Regions from separate parts of the Nitrincola nitratireducens genome, predicted to be linked through region 1. Evidence: riboswitches for the same ligand, from Rfam matches in the RefSeq annotation. Region 1 holds a riboswitch; each other region holds the start of a gene.
The links. Region 1 has a riboswitch for thiamine pyrophosphate ahead of thiD (bifunctional hydroxymethylpyrimidine kinase/phosphomethylpyrimidine kinase). Riboswitches for the same ligand answer to the same signal wherever they lie in the genome.
Positions count from the first base shown of each region.

Region 2: another riboswitch for thiamine pyrophosphate. It lies ahead of D791_RS02480 (FAD-dependent oxidoreductase); the one in region 1 lies ahead of thiD (bifunctional hydroxymethylpyrimidine kinase/phosphomethylpyrimidine kinase).
Region 3: another riboswitch for thiamine pyrophosphate. It lies ahead of thiB (thiamine ABC transporter substrate binding subunit); the one in region 1 lies ahead of thiD (bifunctional hydroxymethylpyrimidine kinase/phosphomethylpyrimidine kinase).
Region 4: another riboswitch for thiamine pyrophosphate. It lies ahead of D791_RS12740 (TonB-dependent receptor); the one in region 1 lies ahead of thiD (bifunctional hydroxymethylpyrimidine kinase/phosphomethylpyrimidine kinase).

Region 1 covers NZ_AONB01000028.1:38,506-42,839, reverse strand. Annotated here, with positions in the region: gene pfkA (6-phosphofructokinase) at 1-327, shown strand, start outside; gene D791_RS17465 (MBL fold metallo-hydrolase) at 332-973, opposite strand; gene D791_RS17460 (CPXCG motif-containing cysteine-rich protein) at 979-1,164, opposite strand; TPP riboswitch at 1,288-1,381, shown strand; gene thiD (bifunctional hydroxymethylpyrimidine kinase/phosphomethylpyrimidine kinase) at 1,441-2,256, shown strand; gene thiC (phosphomethylpyrimidine synthase ThiC) at 2,314-4,194, shown strand; gene D791_RS17445 (GGDEF domain-containing protein) at 4,228-4,334, opposite strand, start outside.
Region 2 covers NZ_AONB01000002.1:157-4,490, reverse strand. Annotated here, with positions in the region: gene pyrE (orotate phosphoribosyltransferase) at 137-781, shown strand; gene D791_RS02495 (thiamine phosphate synthase) at 778-1,377, opposite strand; gene D791_RS02490 (thiazole synthase) at 1,374-2,135, opposite strand; gene thiS (sulfur carrier protein ThiS) at 2,137-2,334, opposite strand; gene D791_RS02480 (FAD-dependent oxidoreductase) at 2,377-3,294, opposite strand; TPP riboswitch at 3,387-3,488, opposite strand; gene D791_RS02475 (NYN domain-containing protein) at 3,741-4,214, opposite strand.
Region 3 covers NZ_AONB01000009.1:93,636-97,969, reverse strand. Annotated here, with positions in the region: partial or broken gene trhO (oxygen-dependent tRNA uridine(34) hydroxylase TrhO) at 1-508, opposite strand, end outside; gene D791_RS09670 (phosphotransferase family protein) at 624-1,010, opposite strand; gene D791_RS20030 (hypothetical protein) at 1,082-1,381, opposite strand; TPP riboswitch at 1,404-1,523, shown strand; gene thiB (thiamine ABC transporter substrate binding subunit) at 1,591-2,580, shown strand; gene D791_RS20875 (heavy metal translocating P-type ATPase) at 2,646-3,782, shown strand; gene D791_RS20870 (HAD-IC family P-type ATPase) at 3,817-4,334, shown strand, end outside.
Region 4 covers NZ_AONB01000015.1:35,130-39,463, forward strand. Annotated here, with positions in the region: gene D791_RS12730 (DUF938 domain-containing protein) at 1-578, opposite strand, end outside; gene D791_RS12735 (DNA recombination protein RmuC) at 826-2,139, shown strand; gene D791_RS20410 (hypothetical protein) at 2,136-2,291, shown strand; TPP riboswitch at 2,423-2,525, shown strand; gene D791_RS12740 (TonB-dependent receptor) at 2,579-4,334, shown strand, end outside.

The DNA.
Region 1 (4,334 bases):
GGATCCAGTGGCATCATTGTGGTTGCTGAAGGCAACGCCCCAGGACTAACCAATCGTATTGCTGAACAAATGGCCCATCACGGGCATACACCTTACGTTTCGATACTGGGCCATATACAAAGAGGAGGACACCCAAGTGGCCATGACCGAGTACTGGCCTCATGCTTAGGCGCCAAAGCCGTAGAATATCTACTGGCCGGTTATAGCGATATGATGGTCGGTGTTAATCAAGGTCAAGTCGTTGATGTTCCTCTCGATAACTTGACTCGATATCGTAAAGGCCTAGATCCTGAACTTTTGAAAATAGCTTTACAGTTACACAAGTAACTCCTTAACCTCGATGATCGGCCACAAAGGGATTATGTTTCCTTTCTGCACCCAGCGTTGACATGGGGCCATGGCCTGGAATAAACCTGATATCATCTCCAAGCACGAACAGTTTTTCCTTAATGGAGCGAATTAGATCTTGATGGTTTCCTCGCGGGAAGTCTGTTCGTCCAATCGAACCTTGAAAAATAACATCACCCACTTGCGCCAATTTCTCGTCCGCATTGTAAAAAATTACGTGACCTGGTGTGTGCCCCGGGCAGTGCAACACTTCCAGTACAACTTCGCCAAAACGTATCTGATCTCCATCATTTAACCATCGATTAGGCACGAAATTGCTTACTTTGGGAAAACCAAACATGGCAGACTGCTGATCCAATCCTTCAATCCAAAACTGATCGTCTTTGTGAGGCCCTTCAATGGGTACATTTTTTAGGATGGCCAATTCAGCCGTACCACCGGCATGGTCAATATGTGCATGAGTTAAAAGTATTTTTTCAAGAATCAGCTTCTCAGTCTCGAGTAGATTCACAATTTTATGCACATCTCCACCAGGGTCTACCACAACTGCTTTAAGCGTTTTTTCACACCACATAACCGTACAGTTTTGCTGAAAGGGAGTAACTGGAACAATTTTATATTTCATCACCGCTAACCATTCTCGCGCTCTGCTCTAAAGGTCAGATTATTGCCGATCGAGACATTGATTAAAACAGGGCTACAGCAAACAGGACAATCTTCTGTGTATTCTTGCTCGTTTTCGGAGCAATCCACAGTAAAACTAATCGACTCACTGCAATAGGGACATAAAAGATCAATCGTTTCTAACGGATTCATAGGGGACCTCGCTAATCATCGCAATCCTATTAATAGACTAGCGTATTTTTATATTTTTGCTCCATTTGCAACACACGTTTAGCGCTTGCATTCAGACTGAGAATAAGCGTAGACTAAAAATGATCATCTTGGTCGGGGTGCCCTTTGTGGGCTGAGATTACACCCGTTGAACCTGATCCGGCTTATACCGGCGTAGGAATATCGAGACATGCTTATTACAGCACCTATTGTATTCACGGCACCCCTGTCAGGCTTTTATCCTACAGGAGCGCTAGATTGACAATTCAAACATTTCCCATTGCACTCACCATTGCGGGATCAGACAGTGGCGGGGGAGCAGGCATCCAAGCAGACCTTAAAACCTTTTCAGCTTTAGGGGTCTATGGTTCATCCGTCATTACAGCCATTACTGCACAGAACACCTGTGAGGTGCGCTCTATCCATTCAGTGCCCATCGACATCATTGAAGATCAAATTCGGTGTGTGCTTGAAGACTTATCCATCGCTGCCATTAAAATAGGCATGATGGGTAATGAAGCCACCATAACGGCTATCGCACAGTGCTTGTCGAACACCACACATATTCCGATCGTTCTTGATCCTGTCATGGTCTCGAAGACTGGGAAAATGCTACTGGCATCAGACGCAACTCAAGCACTCATGCATCAACTCATACCCCAAACAACGTTAATCACTCCCAATCTACCCGAGGCCGCTGTCCTCTGCCAAAAAAGTGAAGCTCAATCACTTGATGATATGTATACGACACTGGATCAGTTAATGGGCTTAGGCTCTCAAGCCGTGTTACTGAAAGGTGGTCACCTCGCATCTTCTGATCGCTGTTTCGACCTTCTAGGCACACCATCCGGTATACATCGCTTTGAGTCTACTCGCATTAAAACGCAAAACACTCACGGAACGGGCTGTTCAATGGCATCCGCCATCACAGCCAACCTTGCAAAGGGCTTCCCTCTTGAGCAGGCCGTAGAGAGTGCTAAAAACTGGTTAACCCAGGCAATCGAGCAGGCTAACCGATTAAATGTTGGACGAGGTTTTGGGCCCGTTCATCATTTTCATAATCTCTGGTTGTAATGAGTTGCTCCAACCCAGCCATTCACGCATATACTAACAAGGATAAGGACTTTTTCTATGCTTAACCCAAATGCTCGCCTTAATCAAACAGCGCAAGTTGATACGCAGTCTGTTCAACCCTTTCCGAACTCACGTAAGGTCTATATCAAAGGGGAGCGTCCCGATATTTTGGTGCCCATGCGTGAAATTACGTTAGCGGATACACCAACAGAGCAGGGGGTCGAAAAAAATCCGCCCTTGTACGTCTATGACACCTCTGGACCTTATACCGATCCTGAAGTCACCATCGATGTGCGCAAGGGGTTAGCGCCACTGCGCGATGCTTGGATTCAAGAACGAGAGGATACAGAGCAGCTTTCTCAACTCAGCTCTGAATATGGCCGCACACGTGAAGCCGACTTGCGTTTGGACGAGCTCAGATTCGAACTAAAAAGAAAACCTAGGCGCGCCAAAGCTGGCAAGAATGTTACCCAGTTGCACTATGCTCGCAAAGGCATCATCACTCCTGAAATGGAGTTCATTGCCATACGTGAAAATATGCGGGTTGCTAAAGCACATGCCGAAGAGCCCTTGTTATCGTTACAACACCCTGGCCATAGTTTTGGCGCTAAACTCCCAGAAAACATTACACCCGAATTTGTACGGCAAGAAGTAGCAGCAGGGCGGGCTATTATCCCCTGTAACATCAACCACCCTGAGTTAGAACCCATGATCATTGGTCGCAACTTTTTGGTGAAGATCAATGGCAATATAGGCAACTCCGCCCTTAGCTCTTCTATTGAAGAGGAAGTTGAGAAAATGACGTGGGGAACACGTTGGGGGGCCGATACAATTATGGACTTATCCACAGGTAAAAACATACACGAGACGCGTGAGTGGATCATTCGTAACTCACCTGTTCCAATCGGCACAGTCCCGATTTATCAAGCTCTGGAAAAAGTAAACGGTATTGCGGAAGATTTAAACTGGGACGTATTTAAAGACACGCTGATTGAACAAGCAGAACAAGGTGTCGACTACTTTACCATTCATGCAGGTGTATTATTACGGTACGTTCCTCTCACCGCTAAGCGCATGACAGGTATCGTGTCTAGAGGCGGCTCCATCATGGCAAAATGGTGTCTTGCTCATCACGAAGAAAACTTCTTATACACGCATTTCGAAGAAATATGTGAAATCTGTAAAGCCTATGATGTTGCCTTTTCCTTAGGTGATGGCCTTCGCCCTGGCTCTGTGTATGATGCCAATGATGCGGCACAATTTGCAGAATTGGAAACCTTAGGAGAACTCACCAAAATTGCGTGGAAGCACGATGTTCAGGTCATGATCGAAGGCCCAGGTCATGTTCCTATGCACATGATTAAAGAAAATATGGATAAACAGTTGGAAAGCTGCCACGAAGCCCCTTTTTATACACTAGGGCCTTTAACAACCGATATTGCTCCTGGATATGATCATATTACCTCAGGCATAGGGGCCGCTATGATTGGTTGGTACGGCTGTGCAATGCTCTGCTACGTCACACCGAAGGAGCACTTAGGCCTTCCGAATAAAGACGACGTCAAAACCGGTATTATTACCTATAAGATTGCCGCTCATGCAGCGGACTTAGCGAAAGGTCATCCCTGTGCCCAAATCAGAGACAACGCCATGTCAAAGGCGCGCTTTGAGTTCCGCTGGGAAGATCAATTTAATATCGGATTGGATCCCGACACAGCCCGAGCCTTCCATGATGAAACCTTACCCAAGGAATCTGCGAAAGTGGCTCATTTTTGTTCGATGTGTGGACCCAAGTTTTGCTCTATGAAAATCTCGCAAGAGATTCGAGCCTTAGACGATCAGCAAGTCGCCATGATGCAAGACTCGGTCAAACAGGGTATGCAAGAAAAGTCAGAGGAATTCAAAGAAACAGGCTCACAGCTGTACCATAAGGCCTAATTAAGACGAAGGTTAGGGTGCTCGCCTGAGCCTCTAGCCTTCGCAAACACAATTGCGTCCAGCCGCTTTGGCTTGATACAGTGCTTGATCCGCTGTCTTCAACAAAATGTCGGCAGCATCGTTAGCATCAACAATTTGAT
Region 2 (4,334 bases), on a different contig from region 1:
GTTATACTTATTGACTATAGATTGTATCGGGAAGCGACCAAAAATGAAATTTATATCCAATCAATTAATGACGGATATGGGATCAGACAGGTATTATTGTTCACACACCATCAGACAAAACCAGTGAAATACTAAAATGCTTGACTATCAACGTGAGTTTATTGAGTTTGCTATTGAAAAAAATGTCCTCAGATTTGGCGAGTTCACGCTCAAGTCAGGACGTGTCAGCCCCTATTTCTTTAATGCAGGTTTATTCTGTACAGGGGAAGCACTGGCACGTTTGGGTAAATTTTACGCAGCGGCCTTGATTAATTCCGGAATAGAATATGACGTTCTATTAGGTCCTGCCTATAAAGGTATTCCATTAGCCGCGAGCACGGCCGTCGCGTTATACACTGATCATAATATTGACACACCTTATGTGTTCAATCGCAAAGAAGCGAAGGATCATGGCGAGGGCGGTAGCTTGGTTGGCGCGCCATTGATTGGCAGAGCCTTAATTATTGATGATGTTATCACGGCAGGCACAGCTATCCGTGAAGTCATGGAGATCATACAACAGGCCAATGCGGAACCTGCTGGTGTTCTGATTGCACTGAATCGTCAAGAAAAGGGAACGGGCGAACTCTCCGCTATCCAAGAAGTAGAATTGGATTTCAACATCCCTGTTGCCAGTATTATTACACTCAATCTGTTAATTGATTACTTGCAAGAGCGCGGCGACTTAACCAAGCAATTAGACGCCATCAAACGCTACAGAGACAGCTACGGTGTTGCCTAACAGTAGCAGCTTAGCCACTCACGAATGCGCTCGGACGGGTCAGGATGCAACGAAACATCACTCACGACGGCAATGATGTCAGCACCTGATGCTAAAACAGCGCTCGAGCGCTCCAACGTAATGCCACCTATGACACAAAGCGGAATCTGACCCAGCTGGGCTTTCCATTCAGAAATACGCCCTAGCCCCTGCGCAGACCAAGTCAACGACTTCGTTTGCGTAGGGTAAATAGGGCCTAGTGCTATGTAGTCAGGATTTAACAAGAGTGCACGCTCAAGTTCTTCTTGTGAGTGAGTGCTGATACCTAACGAAATCCCTGCTCTGCGTAACGCATTTACATCGGCTTGGATAAGGTCTTCTTGCCCTAAATGCACCCAATCAGCCCCCTCTTCTATGGCCAACTGCCAATGATCATTAATCACCAACATCATATTGGCCTCACGGGCAATGGCTAGGCTTTGACGAATGTTATCTCGTATCGTCTCATGCCCTCCTGACTTAATCCGAAGTTGTGCAAAACGAACACCTAATCGCGCAGCCAGCTCAACTCCTTCAACAGAATCGAGCAACGGATAGAAAATGGGGAGAGACATCATAACCAGGCCTTACCTATCACGGGGGTGGATGGAGATGCCATATCGCGCACTTCCATCGGTCCAGCCTGATAACCTAGGGCACCAGCCTGGATAGCTAGCGAAAATGCCTGCGCCATTTTGACAGGGTCTTGCGCTTTGGCAACAGCGGTATTCAGTAGAATAGCATCGAAACCTAGCTCCATTGCTCTAGCGGCATGAGAAGGAAGACCGATTCCGGCATCTACAACTAAAGGAATGTCAGGAAAGTAGTTTCGTAAGGTTTTTAGTGCATACTCGTTGTTCAGGCCTAAGCCCGAGCCAATAGGTGCTCCCCAGGGCATTAATACTCGGCAACCCACTTCAACCAATCGATCCGCTAAAACCAGATCATCCGTCATGTAAGGAAAAACTTGAAATCCATCCTCACTCAGAATCCGAGCGGCTTCAACCAATGCAAAGGGTTCTGGCTGTAATGTATCCGTATGACCGATAACTTCTAATTTAATCCAAGGTGTATCAAAGACTTCTCGTGCCATATACGCAGTTGTCACGGCCTCTTTCACTGAATAGCATCCTGCTGTATTAGGAAGTAAACGCAGGTTCATAGACTTAATTAGAGACCAAAAATCCTGTCCTGCGCCTTGCTCACGACGTAAAGACACTGTCGCAATTTCGGCACCAGATACTTTAAAAGCGTCTTTCAATATTGCAGGAGAAGGGTAAAGTGCCGTACCCAGCATCAAAGGATTTGTGATGTCGACATCGTAAAATCTAGCCATGTTAGCCACCTTGCATAGGGGAAACGACTTCTAGCCGATCTCCCTCTGTCAATTGTAATTGATGACGCTGAGAACGAGGTACAAACTCTCCATTCACGGCGGTTGCAATATGCTGATCTGAAACACCTAACAAAACCAAGCACTCTGCCAAATTTGAGGCGCTTACTTCTACGTTCTCACCATTAAATAGTACATTCATCCATCAACTCCGGTTGTTTATGAGTCAATAAGTAGTCTGCGGTCATCTCGCTAAAGCAGGAGCCAATAGATAGCCATGCCGATAAAGGCCATTAATAAATAGCCTGTTGCCTCTGCGTCGTATTCTCGGAAGGTTATCTGGGAAGGCTGGACGTACATCCACGCCAATTTCAAGAACCTCAGACTCGGCAAAGGCAGGATGAAGAGCGTAAGCAGCCGATAAAAGTTCTAACATCGAACGAGCAGTAATACGAGATCGATCTGAAGATTCAATCATCGTCGCACCCAGCATATACACCCCACTCCCTCGTGGTACGATATATAGAGGCATACGCGGATGAATAAAGCGAACTGGACGACTAATATTAAGTTCAGGATTCTTTAAGATTACCATTTCACCTTTAACACCGCGCAGATCAGCTAAAGCATCCCTCGCTGCTAACCCACGACAATCGATTGTGAGTATGTCACTTAAAGGCTCCTCTTGAGTACATACAACACCCTGAGATGCTAAAGTATCGACAAGACGTGCCAGCGCAACTCTGGGGTCGAGGTGAGCTTCAGAGTCGAAATAGAGCCCCTGACGTATATGACCGGCTAAGTCGGGTTCTAACTCAGCAATAGAAAGGTGATCCACCCAGCGATGCTGGCGAGTCATACTGGCAAAACGCAATAACTCATTTTTATCACGCTTGGACGATAAAACTAACGAGCCTTTATACTCAACAGCGCCCGTAAACTTCTGCCACCAAGATGCTGCACGTGTACCCAAGCGTATGACGGGCTCTTCGGCGCTTTCACCTTCGCAGAAGGGCGCTAGCATGCCACCTGCCCACCATGAACATGCATGCGGACCTGGCGGACGATACGTGTCATGTAAGCTGACTTCAACACCGCGAGAAGATAGCTCATTTGCAACGCATAGACCTGCAACCCCTGCACCTACTACTTGTACTCTCATCATTCCCCCTAGATAGGTCAATATGAGCGATATGCAAATATTAAAATTAGCGGATTAAACGTATGGGGAATAAGCATGGGGGAATGGCAAAGCACAAGAAGATCACCGTTCCCTTCGCCGGTATTACCCGTATCAGGTTCGATGGGTTAGTTTATAAAACTTCTCAGCCTTTCACGGCACCCCAACGGATGCATTGATGATATAGAGTGGCTAGCAGAGTGTAAAGAGAGGTGGAGAGAGACAATTAGTGTGCTGCTTCCTTGCAGCGGAGCCACGATCCTGTGAGATAGACAGAGGCCTGAATCCTTCAGGCAATCACAATCCCTTGCGCTCTGTCTTGATGAGATTATCAAGATAAAGACTTAGCCTGTATATAGGAGTTCTTCCTAAAGAGTCATCAATATAAAAAATACAAGGGTGGCAGTAGCAAAGAAGCTTCATATACTCTATTGCAGTAAAGAGTCATCTATAGAAACCCACTCGTCCGCACTTGCAATTAACGAATGGGCGGTGAGCCCAGGAACACTAAACAAATAACTATAAACCTGATATCGCTCCCTAAGGGTGTGCAATAATAAATCAAAATCACCGTCTCCAGACAATAAAATTACTCGGTCGACAGCCTCTGCACAAAGCAATGCGTCTATAGTAATACCGACATCCCAGTCACCTTTGGCAGAGCCATCACCACGTTGAATATAGGGCTTGAGCTTTACATCAAATCCGATATGTCTCAGGGCATCCTGAAACTTTTGCTGCTGTGAATCTCCACGATCTATCGCGTAGGCAGTAGCAAGCACTATGTCGCCAAGTTCACTCGCTGCCTGCCAAAAAGCACGATAATTAAACTGCCGTCCAAATACTTGACGTGTGGTGTAATAAATATTTTGAACATCGACAAAAATGGCTATTCGGGTCAAAACAGATTCTCTTGATATGAATTGGAGGATCGGGACTACCTGATGATAACCCTGAACTCATCATAGATACTATAACTGAATCAACGAGCTAACTATAAAAGCCCCATAGCAAGATTGTAC
Region 3 (4,334 bases), on a different contig from region 1:
TGTTGCTGGGGATCTAGATGTGTTTTGACATAGTCCGGAAATTCACGGAAGGTCTCTGTTTTAGGGTTTATCGCCCCTTTAAACGTGCCAATGCCAACCTCATAGTCGTTACGTGTATCCACCAGAATCACGTTTGGATCACTGATCAGGGCGTTCCAGTCTTTCGGTTCGACATAGGTTCCGACAACTCTCTTAGGGTCGATGCCTTCAACGCCGAGCGTGACAATTTCTTTTTTCAATTTCACTTTTGTACGATAAAAAGGCTGTTCGTCGCTTAATGACTCTTTGTAGTCAATACCGGAAAAGGCTTCGTATTGTGCAAACCAGTCTTTCAAGGCATCAATGGCTTGGCGAGAGCTGCAACCGTGCCATTAATGCCTTCAGCCGCTAAGAGTAATGTGCCACGAATACCCTGCTGTTCAAGGGTGGCCTGTAAGGGGGCTCTTAACGCGACATGGTCTTCCAAGGTAACAAATTTATACAGTGCACAGACAACAATCTTAGACATAGCTTCCTCTAGCTCAACAGTTCTAGCCTAACTGGGCTGATCCGCATAGGAAGACGTGACGTGCAGGCTAGGGCACGACTTCCAGAATGAATCGATAAATGAATTGGTCAATATTTTAACAGCTTTGTTGCGTTTGTGCTCGACTCCATAACGCATCTAACTGCGTTAACCATTGACTCATGCGTGTCCAAGCGTTTTCGGCTGGGTAGGTTGGCAAGTACTGCATTAAATATTGGCGTTCTGATTGAGTTAATTGCAGCATGCGTTGCAGTGCAATGGCATCTATCCAGGGGTTTCCACGCGTCGCATATTCCCAATCGATTAGAATGACGTGTTCATGGCTCAACAATAAATTCCCGGGATGGATGTCCTGATGAATAAAGCACATCATCTCGTCACACCATAGACGAACCTCTGCCAAGAGTGATGCTTCAAGCGCATCCGTGTCCGCCCCATGTCCAGCTAAGTCGGCATACTGTTGAATCAAGGCTGTGTAGTTCATTTTGTGACCCTCAAAGGGGATTTGCCATAGCTCCGTGACGCTGTGCAACAGGTGTTGGCGTTGTGCAGGGCTCAGGGTTTGAGGATCAAAGGTGTGAGTGGCTTGATCGTCAAATAAAATCCCATCCTCCAGATACAAGCACACTTTGGTGCCCAGCTCCGCCCATGGATGCACTGCAAGGCAAGACGCTCAGCAATGTGAGAGCTGCCTGGTTGGTGATGAATACGCTCACGCCAGATATAGCGTTGATTACCACAGGTTAAACGCCAATGCTGATTAGCCGTACCTGCACCTATATAGTCGATGTCAGGCATTGCGTTTAACCAAGTGATTAACTCAGTTGGGAGACGAAGGATAGGTTGGTTTGTCATTGAATGCGTTGGTATACTAAGTCGAGTCTCATCGGGGTGCCAAAACTGTGCAGGTTTAATCTGTCGAGCGGTTGGCTGAGAGTATACACCCGTTGAACCTGATCCGGTTAGCACCGGCGTAGGGATTGAGCCATGCCTTGCTTTGAATGCTTGTCTTTGTCTATTGCCGGTAATCCCAACCTCCTTATTTTTTGTGGATACCGTTCGTTATGAAATCATCGTTACGATTATTGTCAGCACTGGGTTTATCCCTCTGTATCACGACTTTGTCAGCCAAAGAACTTACCGTGTATACCTATAGTTCCTTTACCAGTAGCTGGGGACCTGGGCCGCAACTTAAGACGTTATTTGAAGCGCAATGTGACTGTACACTCAACTACGTGAGCAGTGACGATGGAGTCAGTTTGTTAAATCGGCTGAGGCTTGAAGGGGCGTCAACGCGGGCGGATGTGGTCTTGGGGCTGGATGATGCGTTAATGGAGCAAACCCGTGCGCTGGGCTTGGTTCAGCCTCACCAGTTGGAGTTGTCGAACTGGCCGCTTAATCCCGACTTAGCCTGGACCGATACCGACTTCATTCCGTTCGACTATGGCTACTTTGCCTTTATCTACGATGCGCATAAAATTGAAACGCCAGTGGACTCTTTGGAAGCCTTGTTAAACAGTGATGCCAGCATTATATATCAAGATCCAAGAACCAGTACGCCAGGGCAGGGGCTGATGCTCTGGATGCAAAAGGTGTACGGTGATGATGTGCAGCAAGCTTGGCAACGCTTAGCGCGCAATACGGTCACTGTGACGAAGGGTTGGTCAGAGGCCTATGGCATGTTTCTTCAAGGTGAGGCCGATTATGTGCTGAGTTACACCACCTCTCCGGCGTATCATGTGGTTGCAGAAGAGAGTGATCAATATCAGGCGGCCTTGTTTACAGAGGGACACGTCGCGCAGATTGAATTGGCAGCGGTGACGGCCCCCAGCCAAAATGTGGAGTTGGCTCAAGCCTTTTTAAGCTTTTTGTTAAGTGAGGATGCTCAAACGGTGATTCCAACAACCAATTGGATGCTACCGGTTCGAACAGACATTGAGTTGCCCGAGGTGTTTTTACAAACACAGCCTCAGCGCATCGGTTTTTCGCCTGAAGAAACGGAAGCTGGGCGTGAAACCTGGTTAAGGACTTGGCGCAACGCGGTCAGCCGTTAGTGTGATGGGAATCAATCGGGAGAGGGGCATTAAGAGGCTCCTGCCCATTATTAAACAGGTGTGGTATGTCTCAGAAGACTCGTCTTGCTTTGCGTGGAATGCGGTGCGCGGCCTGCGTAGGTAGTGTTGAAGATGCACTGAAAAACGTCACGGGCGTGCAATCGGTTAGCGTCAATCTGGGCGATCGAAGCGCAAGTGTAGAAGGCGATGCCCCTGTTGATGCGTTGGTGGCGGCCATTGATGAAGCAGGCTTTAAGGCAACACCAATGAACGCGGAGTACGGTGAAGCCGAGCGTCAAGCAGAAGAAGCACAGCATCTTCAGGCTATTAAGCGTCGAACTTGGGTAGCATTACTGGTGGGTATTCCACAAATGCTGTTCATGATGACAGGGCACCTGCCGATGCTAGACGAAGCGCGTTTGCTTTGGGCATTGATTGGGCTTGTGACGCTCGCAATGATGATCTACTCCGGGGGGCATTTCTTTGTAGGGGCTTGGACAGCGCTCAAGCATCGGCATGCCACGATGGATACGCTGATAGCTCTAGGAACAGGGAGTGCTTGGCTCTATTCAACCCTAATGGTGATCTGGCCTGACATCGTGCCGGCGGAAGGTCGACATGTCTATTATGAGGCGGCGGCTTTCATCATAGGCTTGGTGAACTTAGGCCAAGTGTTGGAGACACGTGCACGAGGTCAAGCATCACAAGCGATTCGGGCGCTGATGCAGTTGCAACCGGACACGGCGACCTTGATTCTAAGCAATGGTGATGAAAAGCCCATGCGTTTGGCCTCCTTGCAAACGAGCGACTTACTGCGGGTGAAACCCGGAGAGCGTATTCCTGTTGATGGTGTTTTAGCCGAAGGTGATACGCAAGTTGATGAGTCGATGTTAACGGGAGAGCCACTGCCTTTGCGCAAAGCCAAAGGGGATGTTTTGTCCGCAGGCACAGTCAATCTTTCTGGCAGCATTAAGATGCGCGTGCGAAAAGTAGGGGAAGAGACAACCCTTGCCAGAATTATCGAGCAAGTACGCCAAGCTCAAGCCCAAAAACCAGCAATTGGCCGTCTGGCCGATGATATTAGCCGAGTGTTTGTGCCAGTGGTCATCGTGATTGCACTGATCACGGCCTTCATTTGGTGGTTAGTGGGGCCTGAGCCTCGAGTGCTTATGCCTTTACAACCGCAATGGCCGTCCTTGTGATTGCCTGCCATGTGCATTGGGGTTAGCAACACCTATGTCGATTATGGTGGGTGTTGGACGCGCGGCGGGACGGGGAATCTTGATTCGGAAAGGAGATGCATTACAAGAGTCCTCGCGTTTAGACGTCATGGTGTTGGATAAAACGGGCACGGTAACTGAAGGCAAACCGCGTTTAGTGCACTTGGAGTGTTTAGCTGAAGATACTTGGCCGATTTCATTGGACTATGACGTCGACAAAGACGATTGGTTACTGGCACACGTGGCAGCCCTAGAGCGGGCCTCCGAGCATCCGCTGGCCAATGCCCTTGTTCAAGCCTCTGAAGAGAAGGGCTTAACGCTGGCCCAAACAGGCATCCCAGAAGTGTTTGCTGGTCGGGGGTTGGTGTATGAAGATCAGGGGTTAACCTGGGTTGTGGGTAATGTGCGCTTGATGGATGAGCAGGGCATTTCGGTATCATCGGCCACGAAAGAGCGAATTGATCAGCTCTCTGATCAAGGCAGTACTGTGGTAATGGTCGGCTTACAGGGACAATTGGTGGCGTTATTGGGCAT
Region 4 (4,334 bases), on a different contig from region 1:
AGGTGTAATTGGTGGCATCGTGCCAGTTCGACGACTTCGTCTAAATGCCGAATTCCCCAGAGCGGATTGCGCTCGCGTAAGGAAGCATCAAACGCAAGATTGCTGGGCGCTGGTTCAACACCAGATTGCCAGTAGGGGCCATATAAGTAGACGACTCCTCCAACGGACAGATGTCGATTGGCTAAGCGCATTAATCCTTCCGTTGCCGTCCAAGGCGCAATGTGCACCATGTTGATGGCAATCAGCGTATTAAACGTCGCAAGGGGCGGGGGGGTGTCAGCCAATACATCAAAGAACGCCGCTGACAGCAGAGTCTTTGTTGTAGCGTCGGCTTGCCAGGCATTAATACTTTCAAGCGCAGCACTGTCTATATCCGTGGGTTGCCAGCATGTGACTTGAGCTAAGTTGTCAGACAAATACAGAGCATGCTCGCCTGTGCCAGAGGCGATCTCTAAAACAGATGCCGGGCTGGGCAAATGCGCGGCAAGTGCTTGGCGAATAGGCTCTCGATTGCGTAATGCAGCTGGTGCACTTAAGCGTTTGGCCAGATGGGGTTGCATGTAGGATGATTGGCTCACTGGGTTACCTTTGGCATAGTAAAGGAGATTACAATTAAAGAGAGTCAGTTATACGCTTGCTATATAAAGTACGGAATTTATAGGCAAGATGACAAGGTTTATTGTCAGTTTTCGCAATTATCCATGTAAAATTAGCTGGTTAGCTTGAATCTGCACTTTGTTGTCTTTTCGTCAGCCTTTAATTGATTAGGAAATACCATGCCCGTTGATATAAACAGCTTGATTCCTTTAGCTAACCGGGTTGATGATGCTAATAGTGGGTTACCTAGGGGCAAGTGTTAAGCTTTCGCGGCGCATTAGCCTGCTGGAAGCCTCATATGACGAAGCGCAAAGCCAGCTGCAACAGAAAGAAACGGCACTGCTTGAGTTGCAATACGTGCATAAACAGCTTAACGAGGAGGTGTCTGCGGCTAGAGCCAAACTTAGTGAGCTAAATACGCGCTTAGAACTGTCGTATGAAAAATACAAAGAGGCTGAAGTGAGCATACGCCGCCTCACAGATGCCTTAAATGATGAGCGCAGAATTCTGTCCGATCGCCATGATGCCTTGTTGTACGAGTATAACCAGCTCAACAATGAGCTCACCCAGATTAAAACAGAATTTAAAGCGCGAGAAGCCAGCCATGCTCGGGAAGTGGCCAGTTTTGAGAAGCAAAAGAACAGTTTGTCTGAACACTTTAAAGTCTTGTCCGAGGAAATATTGGAGGCTAAGGCCAAAGCCTTGCACGAAACAAACAGTCTAGGATTGAATGCCGTCCTCACGCCTTTCCAGCAGTCGATTGACACCTTCAAAACAGAGGTTCAACACATTCATCATCGCGAAACGTTGCAACAGGGAGAGCTCCGCAAAGAGCTGGCCTCGTTAAAAGAGCTGAATCATAAAATGACTGAAGAGGCTCATCAGCTCTCAACGGCTCTGCGAGGCCAAAAAAAGCTGCAAGGGAATTGGGGCGAGCTGGTGCTTGAAAATGTATTGGATCGATCCGGCCTGCAAATCGGTAAAGACTATAAGCGTGAAGTCAGCATCAATACCGAAGAAGGTCGGCAGCGTCCAGATGCCATTGTCTATTTGCCACATGATAAGCATTTGATCATTGATGCCAAGGTTTCACTGAATGCCTACACGCGCTATGTGAATGCAGAGGAGGAGTTGGAGCGTAAAGCCGCGCTTAAAGAGCATGTGCAGGCCATCGGAAGTCGAATTAAGGAGTTGGCGGATCGTGATTATTACCGTTTACCTGGCTTAAACTCACCTGAAATGGTGTTTATGTTTATTCCGATTGAATCGGCGTTTGTCGAAGCCTTGAAGGCCGATGAAACACTGTTTCAACAAGCCATCGAACGCAATGTACTGGTCGCCACGCCCACGACCTTGTTGACCAGTCTTAACATTGTGCGACAGTTATGGCGTTATGAAGATCAGAATAAGCATACGGCATTATTGGCAGACAAGGCAGAGCAAGTGTTTAAAAAACTGAATAGCTTTTTAAGCAGCTTCGAAAAAGTGAAAAAAGGATTGGATACGGCCGTGAGTGCTATGTCTCCGCCGAGGGGCAGTTGATCAGTGGGCGAGGCAATTTAGTGAAGCAGGTGGGGGAGTTTAAAAACCTTGCACCTGGCATCAAAGCGGAGTTGCCAGAGTATTTTACCGAAAAAGCGGAGCTGGAAATTGATTTTATCGCCGAGGTAAACGAGGAGCGCTCCGAGACCTAGTTTTTACTTCGCCGGATGATGCGACTGGTAAATATCATTGAAACACGAGAGGCGTCCGCACTTTCTGCTCATTTAGCTTAACCTAGCGCGCCTAAATCGCTATACTTGCGCGCTGCTGTATACAACAGCAATTAAATCCTAAGGGGTGGCATGTTTTAAATGCCTGAGATGCTAAGCGAACCCTTTGAACCTGATCCGGATGATGCCGGCGTAGGAATAGGACAACTCACAGAGTCATCTATAATCTCACGCGCGACCGGGTCTTCGATCACCAACGGAGACTGTATATGAGCCCTAAATTATCGGGTTTTGTGTTAACCTCACTTTTTATCAGCACCCCCTTTGCCATGGCGCAAACCTCATCCTCAAACGTTGTGTTGGATGAAATTCTGGTAACCTCAGGCTTTCGCCCTACGACACAACTTAAAACGCCAGCCAGTGTGACGGCCGTTTCCGAAGAGGCACTTGAAGCGCGCCAAGCCCAGCATTTGGAAGATGTCTTAGCTTTAACGCCCAACGTCAATTCGGCGAAAGGCAGTTCACGCGCACGCTTTTATCAAATGCGTGGGGTGGGTGAGCGCAGCCAATTTGTTGGACACGTCAATCCATCGGTCGGGGTCTTGTTAGATGGAATCGACATGAGCAGCATTGCAGCCTCTGCAACTCTGATGGATATTAAGCAAGTTGAAGTGTTAAGAGGCCCGCAAGGCACCTTGTACGGAAGTAATGCGCTTGCAGGCTTAATTAACCTGCAATCAAACGACCCGACGACTCAGCCGGAAGGCAGTCTTGAAGGCACGATTGGCAATTACAATACGCATTCCTTAACCGCCATCTACAGCACACCGCTAACAGATACCGCAGGATTACGCTTAGCCATTTCACAAAATAAAAGTGATGGCTTTATGCGCAATGACCACCTGAACCGTAAAAACACCAGTAACATTGATGAAACCTTCATCCGCGCCAAATTGAGATTTGCGATTACCGATGACTGGCTAATGGACTTGACGGGATTTTACGCCGATATTAACAACGGTTACGACGCCTTTAGTTTAGACAACACCCGCACAACGCTTTCGGATGAGCCGGGTCGGGATCGACAAATCAGCAAAGCCTTTGCGCTTAAATCGATTTGGACAGGCCACGATGTCTATCAACTTGAGACACGTCTGAGCCATTCGAACACGCGCAGTGATTATGGATACGATGAAGATTGGGCATTTAACGGTTTCCATCCTTGGGGTTACAGCTCCTACGATGAGTATGTGCGTGAATACAACACAACAACGGCAGAATTGCGTTTTGTGTCTTTGCCCGGTCAGGAAATTTTCAACGGCACCACGCAGTGGACCGCAGGCCTTCATGGTTTTCATCAAGACAGCGACCTAAAGCGCGATGTTTTTCGCAATGGTCTACCGCGAGCTGGTCGGACAATCACCAGTGATTTTAAAACGGAGCGTGTTTCCCTATACGGTGAGCTGGAAACACTCTTGTCTGAAGACTGGATCTTAACATCGGGTTTACGTGTTGAGCACAGCCGAACGGCATTTGATGACAATGTTCGTGCCTCCTATCGCAAAAATGAAGACTTGTGGGGTGGCCGTCTTGCGTTAGAGCATTTTCTAACGCCCGAAACGTCGATCTACGCCAGCCTTTCCAAAGGGTATAAAGTGGGTGGCGTCAACGGAGGTTTTACCCCAGCGCAGTTAAGCAACGAGCAACTCATTTTTGATACCGAGTCTCTTTGGAATTATGAAATCGGTTCGAAAGGGCGTTATCTGGATGACCGTTTAATCACGCAAACCAGCTTGTTTTATCAGCAACGTAAAGATGCGCATTTAAGAGGTAGTTTTATGGCATCCAGTAATCCCGCCGATGGCTTTGTGGATTATCTGTTTAATGCCGATCAGGTCAATAACACAGGTGCCGAGTTCGAGTTTAAGTATGCGTTGGATAATGGCCTGAGCGTTCAAGGTGCGCTAGGGCTGTTGCAGACCAAGGTTAAGGACGCGCGTGCTCGGATTCATCAACGTGATGTGG